DNA from 2 places in the Streptomyces sp. NPDC059534 genome. Region 2 is predicted to be linked to the other one. Evidence: riboswitches for the same ligand, from Rfam matches in the RefSeq annotation. Region 2 holds a riboswitch; the other holds the start of a gene.
What was found. Region 2 has a riboswitch for ZMP and ZTP ahead of glyA (serine hydroxymethyltransferase). Riboswitches for the same ligand answer to the same signal wherever they lie in the genome.
Positions count from the first base shown of each region.

Region 1: it holds a riboswitch for ZMP and ZTP, as region 2 does, so the genes downstream of both, ACFVZH_RS09090 (bifunctional 5,10-methylenetetrahydrofolate dehydrogenase/5,10-methenyltetrahydrofolate cyclohydrolase) here and glyA (serine hydroxymethyltransferase) in region 2, are expected to answer to the same signal.

Region 1 is NZ_JBHWAQ010000005.1:309,943-317,545, reverse strand. Features, by position in the region: gene ACFVZH_RS09100 (aldehyde dehydrogenase family protein) at 1-1,423, opposite strand, end outside; gene ACFVZH_RS09095 (GAF domain-containing protein) at 1,468-2,802, opposite strand; ZMP/ZTP riboswitch at 2,952-3,059, shown strand; gene ACFVZH_RS09090 (bifunctional 5,10-methylenetetrahydrofolate dehydrogenase/5,10-methenyltetrahydrofolate cyclohydrolase) at 3,088-3,942, shown strand; gene ACFVZH_RS09085 (SWF or SNF family helicase) at 4,192-5,694, opposite strand; gene ACFVZH_RS09080 (SNF2-related protein) at 5,691-7,603, opposite strand, start outside.
Region 2 is NZ_JBHWAQ010000006.1:285,802-293,404, reverse strand. Features, by position in the region: gene ACFVZH_RS10540 (hypothetical protein) at 1-237, shown strand, start outside; gene ACFVZH_RS10535 (glutathionylspermidine synthase family protein) at 253-1,437, shown strand; gene ACFVZH_RS10530 (polysaccharide deacetylase family protein) at 1,475-2,170, opposite strand; gene rocD (ornithine--oxo-acid transaminase) at 2,272-3,477, opposite strand; ZMP/ZTP riboswitch at 3,593-3,683, shown strand; gene glyA (serine hydroxymethyltransferase) at 3,757-5,025, shown strand; gene ACFVZH_RS10515 (hypothetical protein) at 5,252-6,064, opposite strand; gene ACFVZH_RS10510 (RNA polymerase sigma factor) at 6,057-6,653, opposite strand; gene trpS (tryptophan--tRNA ligase) at 6,710-7,603, shown strand, end outside.

The sequences.
Region 1 (7,603 bases), on a different contig from region 2:
ACTGTTTGTAGCCGCCGAAGGCGGCGTGCGCGGGGTAGGCGTGGTAGCAGTTGGTCCAGACGCGGCCGGCCTGGATGGCTCGGCCGGCTCGGTAGGCGGTGTTGGTGTCGCGGGTCCAGACGCCGGCGCCGAGTCCGTAGAGGGTGTCGTTGGCGGTGCGGATCGCGTCGTCGAAGTCGGTGAAGGAGGTGACGGCGACGACGGGGCCGAAGATCTCCTCCTGGAAGACGCGCATGCGGTTGTCGCCCTCGAAGATGGTCGGCTGGACGTAGTAGCCGCCCGCGAGGTCGCCGCCGTGCTCGACGATCTGGCCGCCCGTGAGGATCTTCGCGCCCTCGTTCTGGCCGATCTCCAGGTAGGAGAGGATCTTCTTGAGCTGGTCGGCGGAGGCTTGGGCGCCGATCATCGTGTCGGTGTCGAGGGGGTGGCCGGGGATGATCCGTTCCGTACGGGCGACCGCCGCTTCGAGGAAGTCGGCGTAGTGGCCGCGCTGGACGAGGGCGCGCGAGGGGCAGGTGCAGACCTCGCCCTGGTTGAGCGCGAACATCGTGAAGCCTTCGAGGGCCTTGTCGCGGAAGTCGTCGTCGGCGGCCCAGACGTCGTCGAAGAAGATGTTCGGGGACTTGCCGCCGAGTTCGAGGGTGACCGGCTTGAGGTTCTCGGAGGCGTACCCCATGATCAGCCGGCCCGTCGAGGTCTCGCCGGTGAAGGCGATCTTGGCGACGCGGGGTGAGGAGGCGAGCGGCTTGCCGGCTTCCTCGCCGAAGCCGTTGACGACGTTGAGGACGCCGGGCGGCAGGAGGTCGGCGACGAGGCTCAGCCAGAAGTGGACGGAGGCCGGGGTCTGTTCGGCCGGCTTGAGGACCACGGCGTTCCCGGCCGCCAGGGCCGGGGCCAGCTTCCAGACCGCCATGAGGATCGGGAAGTTCCACGGGATGATCTGCGCGACGACGCCGAGCGGCTCGTGGAAATGGTACGCGACGGTGTCGTCGTCGATCTCGCTCAGGGCGCCCTCCTGGGCCCGCAGCGCCCCCGCGAAATAGCGGAAGTGGTCGATCGCGAGCGGGATGTCCGCCGCGAGGGTCTCCCGGACGGGCTTGCCGTTGTCCCACGTCTCGGCGACGGCGAGCGCCTCCAGGTTGCCCTCCATACGGTCCGCGATCCGCAGCAGGACGGCCGCGCGCTCGGCCGGCGCCGTCCGCCCCCACGCGGGAGCGGCGGCGTGCGCCGCGTCCAGGGCGCGCTCCACGTCCTCGGCGGTGCCGCGGGCGACCTCGGTGAAGGGGCGGCCGTCGACCGGGCTCGGGTTCTCGAAGTAGCGGCCGCCCGCCGGGGCGACGTACTCGCCTCCGATCCAGTGGTCGTAGCGGGCCTGGTACGACATGAGCGCGCCCTCGGTACCGGGTGCGGCGTAACGGGTCATGGGCATGGCCTCCCTGGGACGCGCCGACCGTCCCTGGCCGGCGCTCACGGCCGAGTGTGGTGACCCGTACGTTGCAACCCCGTTGCACCGGCCGACAGTTCCGCCTCAAGGGAGTCCAGGCGCGCGCGTACGGGAGGAAGCTGGGGCGCCGGGACGGCGGCGCACAACGCCCGCCAGACCACCACGTCGTCCTCACCCCACGTGCTGTACGCCCAGTCGGCGAGCAGTCCGGGGTCGCCCCGGTCCACCAGCGCCGCCCGAAGCCGGCCCGCGAGCCGCTCCCTGAGCCGTACGACCCCGGGCGCGGTCGACGACGGGAGCAGCGGGCCCGGGTACTCCGCGGCCGCCGCAGCGACCGCGCCCGAGGCCAGCCGCCGGTCCACCGCCGCGAAGTCCGCGTCCACGGCGCCCGCGAGGCGGTACGGGCGGGAGCGCAGCACGTCGGGGCCGACCAGTGCCCGCAACCGGGACAGCTCTGCCCGCAACGTCACCGGGGTCACCGACTCGTCCTCGTACAGCAGGGTGAGGAGCCCGTCGCCGCCCACGCCCTCCGGGCGGTGCGCGAGGAGCACCAGGATCTCGCTGTGCCGGTGGCTGAGCCGCACCCGCCGTCCGTCGACGGAGAGCACGGCCTCGTCCCGGCCGAGCGCGGACAGGGAGAGCCGCCCGGGCTCCGGGGCCGGTGCGAGGAGGGCCAGTTGCGACTCGGCCGCCCGCGCGACCGCCTGCACGAAGCCGAGGCTGTGCGGGTGGGCGAGCCGCGCCCCGCCCGTGATGTCGACCGCGCCGAGGACCCGCCCGGTGCGCGGGTCGTGCACCGGTGCGGCGGCGCAGGTCCACGCCCGGACCGTACGCCGGAAGTGCTCGGCGGCGACGACCTGCACCGGCCGGTCGACGGCGAGGGCGGTCCCGGGCGCGTTCGTCCCCGCCGCCGACTCCGACCAGCGGGCCCCGGCCACGAAGTTCATCCCCCGTGCCTTCCGGAGCGTGGCCGGGTGTCCCTCGACCCACAGCATCCGCCCGGCCGCGTCGCAGACGGCGAGCAGATGCTCCCCGTCCGTCGCGTACGCCCCCATCAGCTCCCGGATCACCGGCATCGCCGCCGCCAGCGGATGGCCGGAGCGGTACGCGGCGAGCTCGTCCTCCTCCAGCTCCACCCGCGCCGCGCCGTCGGGGCTCACGCGCGCGCGTACGGAGCGTCGCCAGGACGCGGCGACCAACGGCCGCGCGTCCCCGGCCGCCTGCCGGGTCTCCCGAGCGCCCTGACCCGGCGCCGGGGCGGCTTCCGGATCCAACCGCGGATCCAAGCCCGGATCCGAAAGTGGTACCGGGCCGACCCGCGCCCCCCGATCCCGCGCCGGTTCCGATGTGCCGGCCATCCATCCGTCGCTCAACTCGGCCTCCCCGTCGAGGTCGTCACGGCCCGTCCGGGTCATCGTGGTGGTCGTACGGGCCGTCGACAAGCGGCCGGACGCCGTCGCATATGCACCCTGTCCGGGACCCGCCCCGGGCCGCTCACGTAGAGTGGGGCTCGGGCCGTGACTGGCGCTTGAGGTGGATCACCACCGGGGAGCGGCCCGGTGGGGCGCGTCGTGACGGCGCGGTTCCGCCGATGCCGTGCGCCTGGGCGAACCACCGGTCAGAGACGACGCCCAGGAGTTGCCATGTCCACCAGCACCGCCACCCTCATGGACGGCACGGCCCTCGCCCGCCGTACGGTCGAGGAGACCGCCGCCCGCGCCGCCGAGATCACCCGTCGCACCGGCGTCACCCCGTGCCTCGCGACCGTCCTCGTCGGCGCGGACCCCGCCTCCGTGACGTACGTGAAGATGAAGCAGAACCGCTGCGCGAAGGCCGGAATCCGCTCCAAGCACGTCGAGCTGCCCGCTTCCACGACGACCGAGGAACTCGTCGCGGCGATCACCGCGCTGTCCGAGGACCCCGAGGTCCACGGCATCCTCCTCCAGCACCCGGTCGGCCCGCACATCGACGAGCGCGCCGCCTTCGAGGCCATCGCCCCGGAGAAGGACGTCGACGGCGTCACCATGGCCTCCTTCGCCGCCATGGGTTTCGGACTTCCCGGCTTCGTCTCCTGCACGCCCGGCGGCATCATGCGGCTCCTCGACGCGTACGACGTCGAGCTCAGCGGCAAGCGGGCGGTCGTCGTCGGCCGCAGCGCGATCCTCGGCAAGCCGGCCGGTCTGCTCCTCCTCGGCCGGGACGCCACCGTCACCTACTGCCACTCGCGCACCAAGGACCTCTCCTCCGTCGTCCGCGAGGCCGACATCCTCGTGGCGGCCGTCGGCAAGCCGAACTTCATCAAGGGCGAGGACATCAAGCCGGGCGCCGTCGTCATCGACGCCGGCTACAACTCGGGCAACGTCGGCGACGTCGACTTCGCCTCGGCCGTCGAGCGCGCCTCCCTCATCACCCCCGTACCCGGCGGCGTCGGCCCCATGACCATCGCCGTCCTCCTCGCCCAGACCGTGGAAGGCGCGGAGCGCCAGCTCGGCCTGTAGGACCGGACCGGCCCCGTCGGCGCCCCGTGGTGGAAGCCCGGCGCGCCCGACCCGGTGGGAGGGGCGCGCCGGAGCGACTGCCGTTCTTCCCATACTCGGATCCAGGCCGGACCGGACCAGACCGGATCCAGGCTGGACCAGGCTGGACCAGACCGGACCCGGCGGGACAAGACCCGCCCTGACCCGGCCAGGCCGGTCGCAGCCGGCCCGACCCACGGCCGCCGGTCCCCACCCGGATCGGTCGCGTGCCTACGCGTCCTCGCCCGTGGCACCGCCGGTCAGCGCCGTCGCCAGGGCGACCGCCGGGTCACGGTCCGGCGGCCCGGCGGGGGACCACTGAGCACCGGCCCTGGCGTACGGCCACCAGCGGCCGTCGGCACCGAGCCGTAGTTGTGCCTCCGTACCCACGGCCGTCCAGCGGCTGCCCGACCGCCGCAGTACGGGCCGCTCGTCGTCCTCCCATGCCTCGGACAGCCGTGCGCCGGCCCGGGTGAGGTGTTCCGCGTCCGGGGTCCACTCCTCCTCCAGTACGGAGAGGGCGGCGGCGCCTCCGAGGCGCCACGCGCGCGTGGCCAGGTCCAGCTCGGCCGGTGTCCGGCCGGAACCGGCGGCGAGCCGAGCCGTGATCCACGACACGGGCGAGTCCGCCGCCAGCCGTACGGCGTCCTGAGTGGCCGTCAGCGGCGCGACCGCCGCGTCCTGTCCGGCGAAGGCGGCCAAGCCGCCCGAGGGGTCGGGAGCGGTGGCGCTGCCGTGGACACCCGCGGGATGGGGTGGGGCGGCCGGGCCGCCGGCGGCGCCGAGGGCGGCCACGAGCAGCCGATGGGCGCGCGCCGCCGCGTCCGTCGCCAGGAACTCCAGCGCCGTCGGGTCGATCCCCGGCTCGGGGTCGGTCTCCGTGTCCAGGCCGGGCGAGACGCCCGGGACGGCGAGGGCGGTCGGGGGCGCGGGCAGCGGCGGCAGGAGGAACCCTTCCGCGTACGCGTCGGCGGCCGACACGCCCGGCATGCCGCCGACGCCCACCGCACCGTCCGCGGCCGGCGTGCCGTCCCCCTCCCGTCCGCCGTGCGCCGACGGAGCCGAGGCACGGGCGACGCTGCGCGCCTGGAGCTGGTCCAGCAGGGTGCGTTCGCCGCGTCCCCGCATCAGCAGCAGGACGAAGGGGTCCTCGTCGAGGAGGCGCGCGACCTGGTAGCAGAGCGCCGACGTGTGCGGGCAGTGGTCCCATGCCTCGCAGCCGCACTCCGGCTCGAGGTCACCGACGCCCGGCAGCAGATCGAGCCCGGCAGCCGCCGCGTCCTCCACCAGGTGGGGCGGCATCTCGCGGTCGAGGAGCGCGGCGATGTGCCCCGCGCTGTCCACGGCGAGGTCGAGCAGCCGCTCCCACTCGTCCTCGGAGAGCTCCCTTACGAGCACGTCGCCGCGGTACGCCGTGCCGTCGCGGTCCTTGACGACCGCCGTGATCCGGCCGGGCCGCACCGTCACGGCGCCCACCGCTCCCGCGCGCGCGTGCCGGCGTCCTGCCTTGAGCTGCACGTTGTCGAGCGCGGTGTCCTCCAGGGCCTTGAGCCACGCCAGGCCCCACCAGGTCCGGGCGAACGCCTTGCCCTGCGTCGGCGGCAGCGCCGCGAACGTCCGCTCGTCGCCCCCGTGCCCGGCGCCCGGCGCGCCGCCGTGTCCACCGCCCGGCGTGCCCGCGTGACCGCCGAGCGGTCCGTCGCCGCGCCCGTAACCTCGTCCGGTCCCGCTCATCGTCCGTCCCCTCGCAGTCGCACCAGCTCCGCCAGTTCGGCATCGGTCAGTTCGGTCAGCTCACGCGGGGCGTCCGCGCCCGTCCCGAGCACGCTGTCCGCGAGTTCCTTCTTGCGGTCGAGCATGGCCGCGATCCGGTCCTCCACCGTGCCTTCGGCGATCAGCCGGTGGACCTGGACCGGCCGGTCCTGCCCGATCCGGTAGGCGCGGTCGGTGGCCTGTGCCTCCACGGCCGGGTTCCACCAGCGGTCGTAGTGGACGACGTGCTCGGCCCGGGTGAGGTTGAGACCCGTCCCGGCGGCCTTCAGGGAGAGCAGGAAGACGGGGACCTCCCCGTCCTGGAAGCGGGCGACCATCGCCTCGCGCTCGGCGACCGGTGTGCCGCCGTGCAGGAACTGCGTCCGCACGCCCCGCGCCGCCAGATGCGCCTCCAGGAGCCGGGCCATGGCCACGTACTGGGTGAAGACCAGTGTGCGGGCGCCCTCGGCCAGGATGGTGTCGAGGAGTTCGTCCAGCAGCTCCAGCTTGCCCGAGCGGCCCTCGATGCGCGGCCGCTCCTCCTTGAGGTACTGGGCGGGATGGTTGCAGATCTGCTTGAGGGCGGTCAGCAGCTGCATGACGAGGCCCCGGCGTTCCATGCCCTGGGCCTCGGCGATGGCCGCCAGGGTCTCGCGTACCACCGCCTCGTAGAGTCCGGCCTGCTCCGGCGTCAGGGAGACGGCCCGGTCGGTCTCCGTCTTCGGCGGCAGCTCGGGTGCGATGCCGGGATCGGACTTGCGGCGGCGCAGCAGGAAGGGACGGACGAGGGCGGCCAGCCGCTCGGCGGCGGCCGGGTCCGTACCGCTCTCGACGGCGGCGGCGAACCGGGTCCGGAAGGCGCCCAGGGTGCCGAGCAGCCCCGGCGTGGTCCAGTCGAGGATCGCCCACAGCTCGGAGAGGTTGTTCTCCACCGGTGTGCCGGACAGGGCCACGCGTGCGCGTGCGCCGATGGTCCGCAGCCGACGGGCCGTCGCCGAGTACGGGTTCTTGACGTGCTGCGCCTCGTCCGCGACGACGAGTCCCCAGTTCCGCGCGGCGAGCCGCTCGGCGTCGAGGCGCATGGTGCCGTACGTGGTGAGGACGAAGCCGCCGTCGGCGAGCCCGTCCAGGTCACGTGTCGCGCCGTGGAAGCGGCGCACCGGCGTGCCGGGCGCGAACTTCTCGATCTCCCGCTGCCAGTTGCCCATGAGCGAGGTGGGGCAGACGACGAGTGTGGGGCCCGCGGCGGCCGGGTCGGTCTGCCGGTGCAGATGGAGCGCGATGACGGTGATCGTCTTGCCGAGGCCCATGTCGTCGGCGAGACAGCCGCCGAGGCCGAGCGAGGTCATGCGGTGCAGCCAGTCGAGCCCGCGCAGTTGGTAGTCGCGCAGGGTCGCCGCGAGCGCCGCCGGCTGGGAGATCCCGGGACCGCCGCCCTCGGGGTCGGCCAGCCGTTCCCGCAGCCGCTCCAGCCAGCCGGTCGCCGCCACCTCGACAGGGCGTCCGTCGACCTCGGTCGTGCCGGTGAGCACGGCCGCGAGGGCGTCGACCGGTGTCACCTTGTGGTCCTGGTGCGCCCTCGCCCGGCGCACCTCTGCCGGGTCGACGAGGACCCAGCGGTCACGCAGCCGGACGAGTGGCCGTCCTGCCTCGGCGAGGCCGTCGAGTTCGGCCCGGGTCAGCTCGCGGTCACCGACGGCGAAGCGCCAGTGGAAGGCGAGCAGCGCGTCGGCGGAGAGGAAGGAGGGGAGGGACGAATTGGAGTGGCCGTCGGCCGAGCCCGAGGAGAGGCCGTCCTCGAAGGGGCCACGCCCGCCGGAGCCGTCCTCGAAGGGGCCACCCCTGCCGGAGCCGCCCCCGTTCCCGCTTCCGTCGCCTCCCGGGTCCACCC
Region 2 (7,603 bases):
TGCGGTTCGGATCCGGACAAGCGGTGCGTGGACCCGCTGACCCGCGAGGAGCTGCCCAGCTATCAGTGCGAGAGCGGCGGCGGGGGCGATGACGACGACGACAACGGCGGCACCACCCACCGCGGCTCGTACTACTACGGCGGTTCCGTCCGCGACCGGAAGGTGAGCGGCGGCAGCTTCGACAAGACGGCCGTCGACACCGGCGGCTTCGGCTGCTCCGGCACCGGCGGCGGCTGAGGCGGGCGCGGCACCGTGGAACGGCACACCATCGAGCCCCGTCCGGACTGGCAGCGGATCGTCGAGGAGCAGGGGCTTGTCTACCCGCTGACCCGCTACCCGGACGATTCGCTGCGCCCGTACTGGGACGAGAGCGCGTACTACTCCTTCACCCTGCCCGAGGTCGAGGCGCTGGAGGAGGTCGTCGAGGAGCTGCACGCGCTGAGCCTCGCGGCGGCCGCGCACATCGTCGAGCGCGACCGGTTCGCCGAGCTGGGGATCACCGACCCCCGGCTGGCCGGCCTCGTCGCCGAGTCGTGGCACCGCCGCGCCGAACTCCCCTCCCTCTACGGCAGGTTCGACCTGCGCTACGACGGCACGGGTCCGGCCAAGATGCTGGAGTACAACGCCGACACCCCCACCTCGCTCGTGGAGGCGGCCGGCCCGCAGTGGTTCTGGATGGAGGAACGGTTCCCCGGCGCCGACCAGTGGAACTCCCTCCACGAACGGCTCGTCGACGCCTGGCGGCGACAGGCCCACCTGCTGCCGCCCGGCCCCGTCCACTTCGCCCACTCGGACGGCGACGAGCTCGGCGAGGACCTGATGACGGTCGCGTACCTGCGCGAGACCGCCCAGCAGGCCGGGCTCGACACCGAGGCGCTCTCCGTCGAACGCATCGGCTGGGACCGCCTCTCGCGCCGCTTCGTGGACGACCGGCTGCGCTTCCTCCGCAGCTGCTTCAAGCTCTACCCGTGGGAGTGGCTGACCACCGACCGCTTCGGCCGGCACGTCCTGGACACCCTCGACAACGGCGGCGGGACCGGCACCACCTGCTGGATCGAACCCGCCTGGAAGATGCTGCTCTCCAACAAGGCGCTGCTCGCGATCCTGTGGGAGCTGAACCCGGGCCACCCCCACCTGCTCCCCGCCTACCTCGACGGTCCGCGCGAACTCGCCACGACGGGCGGCTGGGTCGCCAAACCGCTGCTCGGCCGCGAGGGGGCGGGCGTCACCTTGCACGAGGCCGGCACGGAGCCGTTCGTGCGGGACGGGGACGCCTGCTGCTACCAGGAGCTGGCCCCGCTGCCCGACTTCGACGGCAACCGGGTGGTGCTCGGCGCGTGGGTCGTCGAGGACGAGGCCGCGGGGCTCGGGATACGGGAGTCGGCGGGGCTCGTCACCGACGAGTACGCCCGCTTCCTCCCGCACGTCATCCTCTGAGACCTCCTCCGCGAGGAGACCTACTCGGCGACGAGACCTACTCCGCGACGTACTCCCGCAGCGGCGCGGGCGTCAGCCCGGCGGCCGCGGCCAGGTCCAGGGCTCGGGCCAGGTCCTGCGTCACCGTCTCGTTGAAGTGCAGCAGGATGATGTCGCCGGCCTTCAGCCGCGGGGCCGGCGGGGTCCACTGGCCCCAGGTGGTGAGGTCGTACGTCCAGGTCACGACCGCCTTCGCGCCGCAGGCGCGGGCCGTGGTCCGGGTGGTCGCGTCGTACGTGCCGTACGGCGGGCGCAGCAGCCGCGGCCCGTCGCCGAACTGCGCGAGATGCCGATCGCGGGCCCCGCACACCTGCGCCTTCTGGCCGGCGGCGTCGAGGGTGGTCAGGTCCGGGTGGTCGACGGTGCGGTTCTCGACGCGGGAGCGGCCCTGGTCGAGCAGCGTGTGGAAGTAACCGGAGTCGTACGAATAGGCGCCGGGGAGCAGGAACAGCGAGGCGGGCACCCGGCGGTCCAGCAGCAGCTTCGCGGCCGCCGGGTCGTGGTACCAGCCGTCGTCGATGGTGATGAAGACGACCGGGTCGGTGGTCTCGACGTGGGAGACCACCGGGACGGGCTCGGGCCAGGCCGCCCGGGGGGCGGCGTGCGCGGGTCCCGTGAACGCGCCGAGGAGCGCGAGCGGGACGAGGGCGGCGAGCGCGGCACGCACGGCGTGACGCAGACGGAGTCTCGGCATGGCCGCATCATTGGCCTAGACCAACTGTCGTGTCAATGGTCCGAGTTGCCCCGCCCGCGCCCCGCGCGGACACGCCCCGCGCCCGCCGCCACCGGACGCCGTCACTCCGACAGAACGGCCCTCAACTGCTCCAGACCCCAGTCCAGATCCTCCTTCGAGATCACCAGCGGCGGCGCGATCCGGATCGTCGAACCATGGGTGTCCTTCACCAGCACCCCGCGCTCCATCAGCCGCTCCGAGATCTCCCGGCCGGTACCCCGGGACGGCGTGATGTCCACCCCGGCCCACAGACCGCGCCCGCGCACCGCCTCCACCGCACCGCCGCCCACCAGCAGCCCCAGCTCGGCGTGGAGGTGCTCGCCCAGCTCCGTCGCCCGCTCCTGGTACTCGCCCGTCCGCAGCATCGCGATCACCTCCAGGGCCACCGCGCAGGCCAGCGGGTTCCCGCCGAAGGTCGAGCCGTGTTCACCCGGCCGGAACACCCCCAGCACGTCACGGTCGGCGACCACCGCCGACACCGGCACCACACCACCGCCCAGCGCCTTGCCCAGGATGTACACGTCGGGGACCACGCCCTCGTGCTCGCACGCGAACGTCCGCCCCGTCCGGCCCAGGCCCGACTGGATCTCGTCCGCCATGAACAGCACGTTCCGCCGGCGCGTCAGCTCCCGTACCCCCGCCAGATAGCCGGCCGGCGGGACCAGGACCCCCGCCTCGCCCTGGATCGGCTCCAGCAGCACCGCCACCGTGTTCTCCGTGACCGCGGCCTCCAGGGCCGTCAGGTCCCCGTACGGAACGATCTCGAACCCCGGCGTGTACGGACCGAAGTGATCCCGCGCCTCGTGGTCCGTGGAGAAGCTGACGATCGTCGTCGTCCGGCCGTGGAAGTTGTTCCCCGCCACCACGATCTTCGCGTGCCCGTCCGGCACGCCCTTCACCTCGTACCCCCACTTCCGGGCGGTCTTCACGGCCGTCTCGACCGCCTCCGCCCCCGTGTTCATCGGCAGCACCGCCTCCTTGCCGCACAGCTCCGCGAGCCGCGTACAGAACTCGGCGAAGCGGTCGTGATGGAAGGCCCGGGACGTCAGCGTCACCCGCTCCAGCTGGGCCTTCGCGGCGTCGATCAGACGCCGGTTGCCGTGCCCGAAGTTGAGCGCCGAGTACCCGGCGAGCATGTCGAGGTAGCGACGGCCCTCGACATCGGTCATCCAGGCGCCGTCCGCCGAGGCGACGACGACCGGAAGGGGGTGGTAGTTGTGCGCGCTGTGCGCGTCCGCGGCAGCGATCGCGTCTTCTGTCCTCGACACGGGATCTCCGTTCGTCCTGCGGATCGGGGTGACCCAGGGGGCTGTGGCCCCTTTCATATCGTCGCTCGGATGCCGGAACGGGAAACCTCGGCGACGGCGCGCCCGCTACTCTGGAAACACGCACGGCGACTGGCGTACGGGGAAGCGACCCCGGGGGAGCCGTGCGCGGCAGACCACACGAGACGCCGCTCGCCTGGGCGTCACGGGACCGAAGTCCCTGGTGGCGCCGCGCCTCTCACGCAGTGCCCCGGGACCCGTCGACGCCCGGAGGACACCACCATGACCAGCCCGCAGCCGCACCCCGCGCTCGCCGCCGCCGACCCCGAAATCGCCGCCCTCGTCGGCGCCGAGGAACGGCTCCAGAGCGAGACCCTGCGCCTCATCCCGAGCGAGAACTACGTCTCCGCCGCCGTGCTCGAAGCCTCCGGCACCGTCCTCCAGAACAAGTACAGCGAGGGCTACCCCGGCCGCCGCTACTACGAGGGCCAGCAGAACATCGACCAGGTCGAGACCCTCGCGATCGAGCGCGCCAAGGCCCTCTTCGGCGTCGACCACGCCAACGTCCAGCCCTACTCCGGCTCCCCGGCCAACCTCGCCGTCTACCTCGCCTTCGCCGAGCCCGGCGACACCGTCATGGGCATGGCCCTGCCGATGGGTGGCCACCTCACCCACGGCTGGGGCGTCTCCGCCACCGGCACGTGGTTCCGCGGCGTCCAGTACGGCGTCCGCCGCGACACCGGCCTCGTCGACTTCGACGAGGTCCGCGAACTGGCCCTCAAGGAGCGCCCGAAGGTCATCTTCTGCGGCGGCACCGCGCTGCCCCGCACGATCGACTTCGCCGCCTTCGGCGAGATCGCCCGCGAGGCCGGCGCCGTGCTCGTCGCCGACGTCGCCCACATCGCCGGCCTCATCGCCGGCGGCGCCCACCCGTCCCCGGTCGGGCACGTGGACGTCATCTCCACGACCACCCACAAGACCCTCCGCGGCCCGCGCGGCGCCATGCTCATGTCCCGCGCGGAGTACGCCAAGGCCCTCGACAAGGCCGTCTTCCCCGGCCTCCAGGGCGGCCCCCACAACCAGACCACCGCCGCCATCGCCGTCGCCCTCCACGAGGCGTCCCAGCCCTCCTTCCGCGACTACGCCCACGCGGTCGTCGCCAACGCCAAGGCCCTCGCCGAGGCGCTCCTCGCCCGCGGCTTCGACCTGGTCTCCGGCGGCACCGACAACCACCTGATCCTGATGGACCTCACCCCCAAGCAGGTCCCCGGCAAGATCGCCGCGAAGGCCCTCGACCGGGCCGGCATCGTCGTCAACTACAACACCGTCCCCTACGACCCCCGGAAGCCGTTCGACCCCTCCGGTATCCGTATCGGCACCCCCTCCCTCACCTCCCGCGGCCTCGGTACCGCGCACATGGCCCAGGTCGCCGAGTGGATCGACCGCGGCGTCGCCGCCGCCGGCACCGGCGACGAGGACGCCCTCCTCGCCGTCCGCGCCGAGGTCTCCGACCTCATGTCCGCCTTCCCGGCCCCCGGCCTCCCGTCCTGACCCACCCGACCCACCGGCCCGGCCCAGGGATCACCCGGGCCGGGCCACCGGGACCCGCCAGGAACTTGCCGGGCCACCGACCCGCCAGGACCCGGCCACCGACCCGGCCAGGACTCGGTCAGGAGCCACCGGGATCCACCACCGGGACCCACCCAGCCCCACCAGGCCCATCAGCCTCGCCCGGCCCGACGGCTGGGGCCACCGGGCCCGCCGCCGCCCCGGCCCCTCAGCCGACCGATTCCGCCGTGCGGCGGGCCCGCTCCGCGTCCGGTATGCCTTCCAGGCGGAAGGTGAGGGCGGTCCCGTTCACCGTCCAGAGGAGGGTGGGGCCCGCGGTGCGGACCTCGTGCCTCCAGGGCGCACCCGCCCCGTCCGTCATCGGGAAGGTCAGCAGGTGAGGGGCCGCGAACCAGTAGCCCTGCGCGCCGTCCGGGAGGTCGACCCAGTCCGGGTTCGTCGTGACCTGCTTGGCGAAGCCGATGTCCAGGCGCGCGGGGAACTCGTCGAGCCGGATCGTCCGCCCGCCGTCGCGCCAGCAGAGGCTGATCACCGCCCGGCCCCGCTCGGCCGACCCCGTCACCACGGCGGCGTCCGGCGGGCCGAGCACGCTCGGTATCTGCGGCTCGAAGCCGGCCAGGCGCCCGGCCTCCGCCGGCGGCACCGGGTCGGGGCACCCCGGCACCGGCCCACCGGCCGGGACCCGGACGCCGTCCGGGTCGTACCGCACGGCGACCCCGCCGAAGCCGAACCAGTCCGCCACCGTCGCCCGCACCGGCGGCGTCAGCACCAGCACGATCAGCACGCCGGTCAGACCCGCCACCAGCGCCCGCCACCGCTCGCGCGCCCACCCGCGCACCGATGCCCACCACCGTGCCCACCACCGCGGCCGGACCGGCTCAGGCTCCGGCACCGGGGTCGGGACCCGCTCGGCGAGGAGCTGCGCCAGCACCCGCTCGGCCATCGACTCGCCGTCCACGTCCGGCACCCGAAGCCGCCGCCCCAGCTCCCTCAGCTCGTCCGGCAGACCCTCGTCAGCCACGCTCCCCACCTCCTTCCCGGCCTTCCCCCAGCACCCGTCCCAGCTTCTTCAGGGCCCGGCTCAGCCGGGACTTCACCGTCCCCCTCGGCCAGCCGAGGGCCAGGGCCGTCTCCGTCTCGTCCAGCTCCAGGAGGTAGCGGTGGACCACCACCTGCCGATGGTCCTCGGCGAGACCGTCCAGGGCCTCCCACAGCCGCCGGCTCCGCTCCCGCTCCTCGGCCGCCACCGCCGGGTCCGCCGACTCCGGTATCAGCGGCTCGGCCCCGAGCAGATCCGCCTCGCGATCACGGACGGCGCGCTGCCGACCCGCCGAGCGCACTGTGTTCCTGGTCTCATTGGCCACGATCCGCAGCAGCCACGGCCGGAACGCCGACCCCTCCTTGAAACGCCCGAGCGACACGTACGCCTTGAAGAACGCCTGCTGCACCACGTCCTCGGCCTCCGCGCCCGCGCCGCACGCCACCGCCGCTCTCAGCGCCACCGCCGTGTGCGCGCGGACCAACTCCGCGTACGCCTCCGGCTCTCCGGCGCGCACGCGTGCGATCACCACGGCCTCGTCGTCGACCAGGCCCCCCTCCCGCGTCCTCACACTCTTGATACACCGGCCGACGGGGATCGGTTCCCACACCTGAGAGAATGATGTGCATGGCCTCTGACAGTCCCCGCGTGCTCTCCGGAATCCAGCCCACCGCAGGCTCGTTCCACCTCGGCAACTACCTCGGCGCCGTCCGCCAGTGGGTCGCCCTCCAGGAGACCCACGACGCCTTCTACATGGTCGTCGACCTGCACGCCATCACGGTCCCGCAGGACCCCGCGGAGCTGCGGGCGAACACCCGGCTCGCCGCCGCCCAGCTGCTCGCGGCCGGTCTCGACCCCGAGCGCTGCACCCTCTTCATCCAGAGCCACGTCCCCGAGCACGCGCAGCTCGGCTGGGTCATGAACTGCCTCACCGGCTTCGGCGAGGCGTCCCGCATGACCCAGTTCAAGGACAAGTCCGCCAAGCAGGGCGCCGACCGCGCCACCGTCGGCCTCTTCACCTACCCGGTCCTCCAGGTCGCGGACATCCTGCTCTACCAGGCCGACCAGGTCCCGGTCGGCGAGGACCAGCGCCAGCACATCGAGCTGACCCGCGACCTCGCGGAGCGCTTCAACGGCCGCTTCGGCGAGACGTTCACGATCCCGGCGCCGTACATCCTCAAGGAGACGGGGAAGATCTACGACCTCCAGGACCCGACGATCAAGATGAGCAAGTCGGCGTCGACGCCGAAGGGCCTCATCAACCTCCTGGACGACCCGAAGATCAGCGCGAAGAAGGTCAAGAGCGCGGTCACCGACACCGACACGGTGATCCGCTTCGACCCGGAGAACAAGGCGGGCGTCTCCAACCTGCTCACGATCATGTCCACGCTCACCTCCACGTCCGTCGAGGACCTGGAGAAGAGCTACGAGGGCAAGATGTACGGCGCGCTGAAGACGGATCTCGCGGAGGTCATGGTGGACTTCGTCACGCCGTTCCGGTCCCGCACCCAGGAATATCTG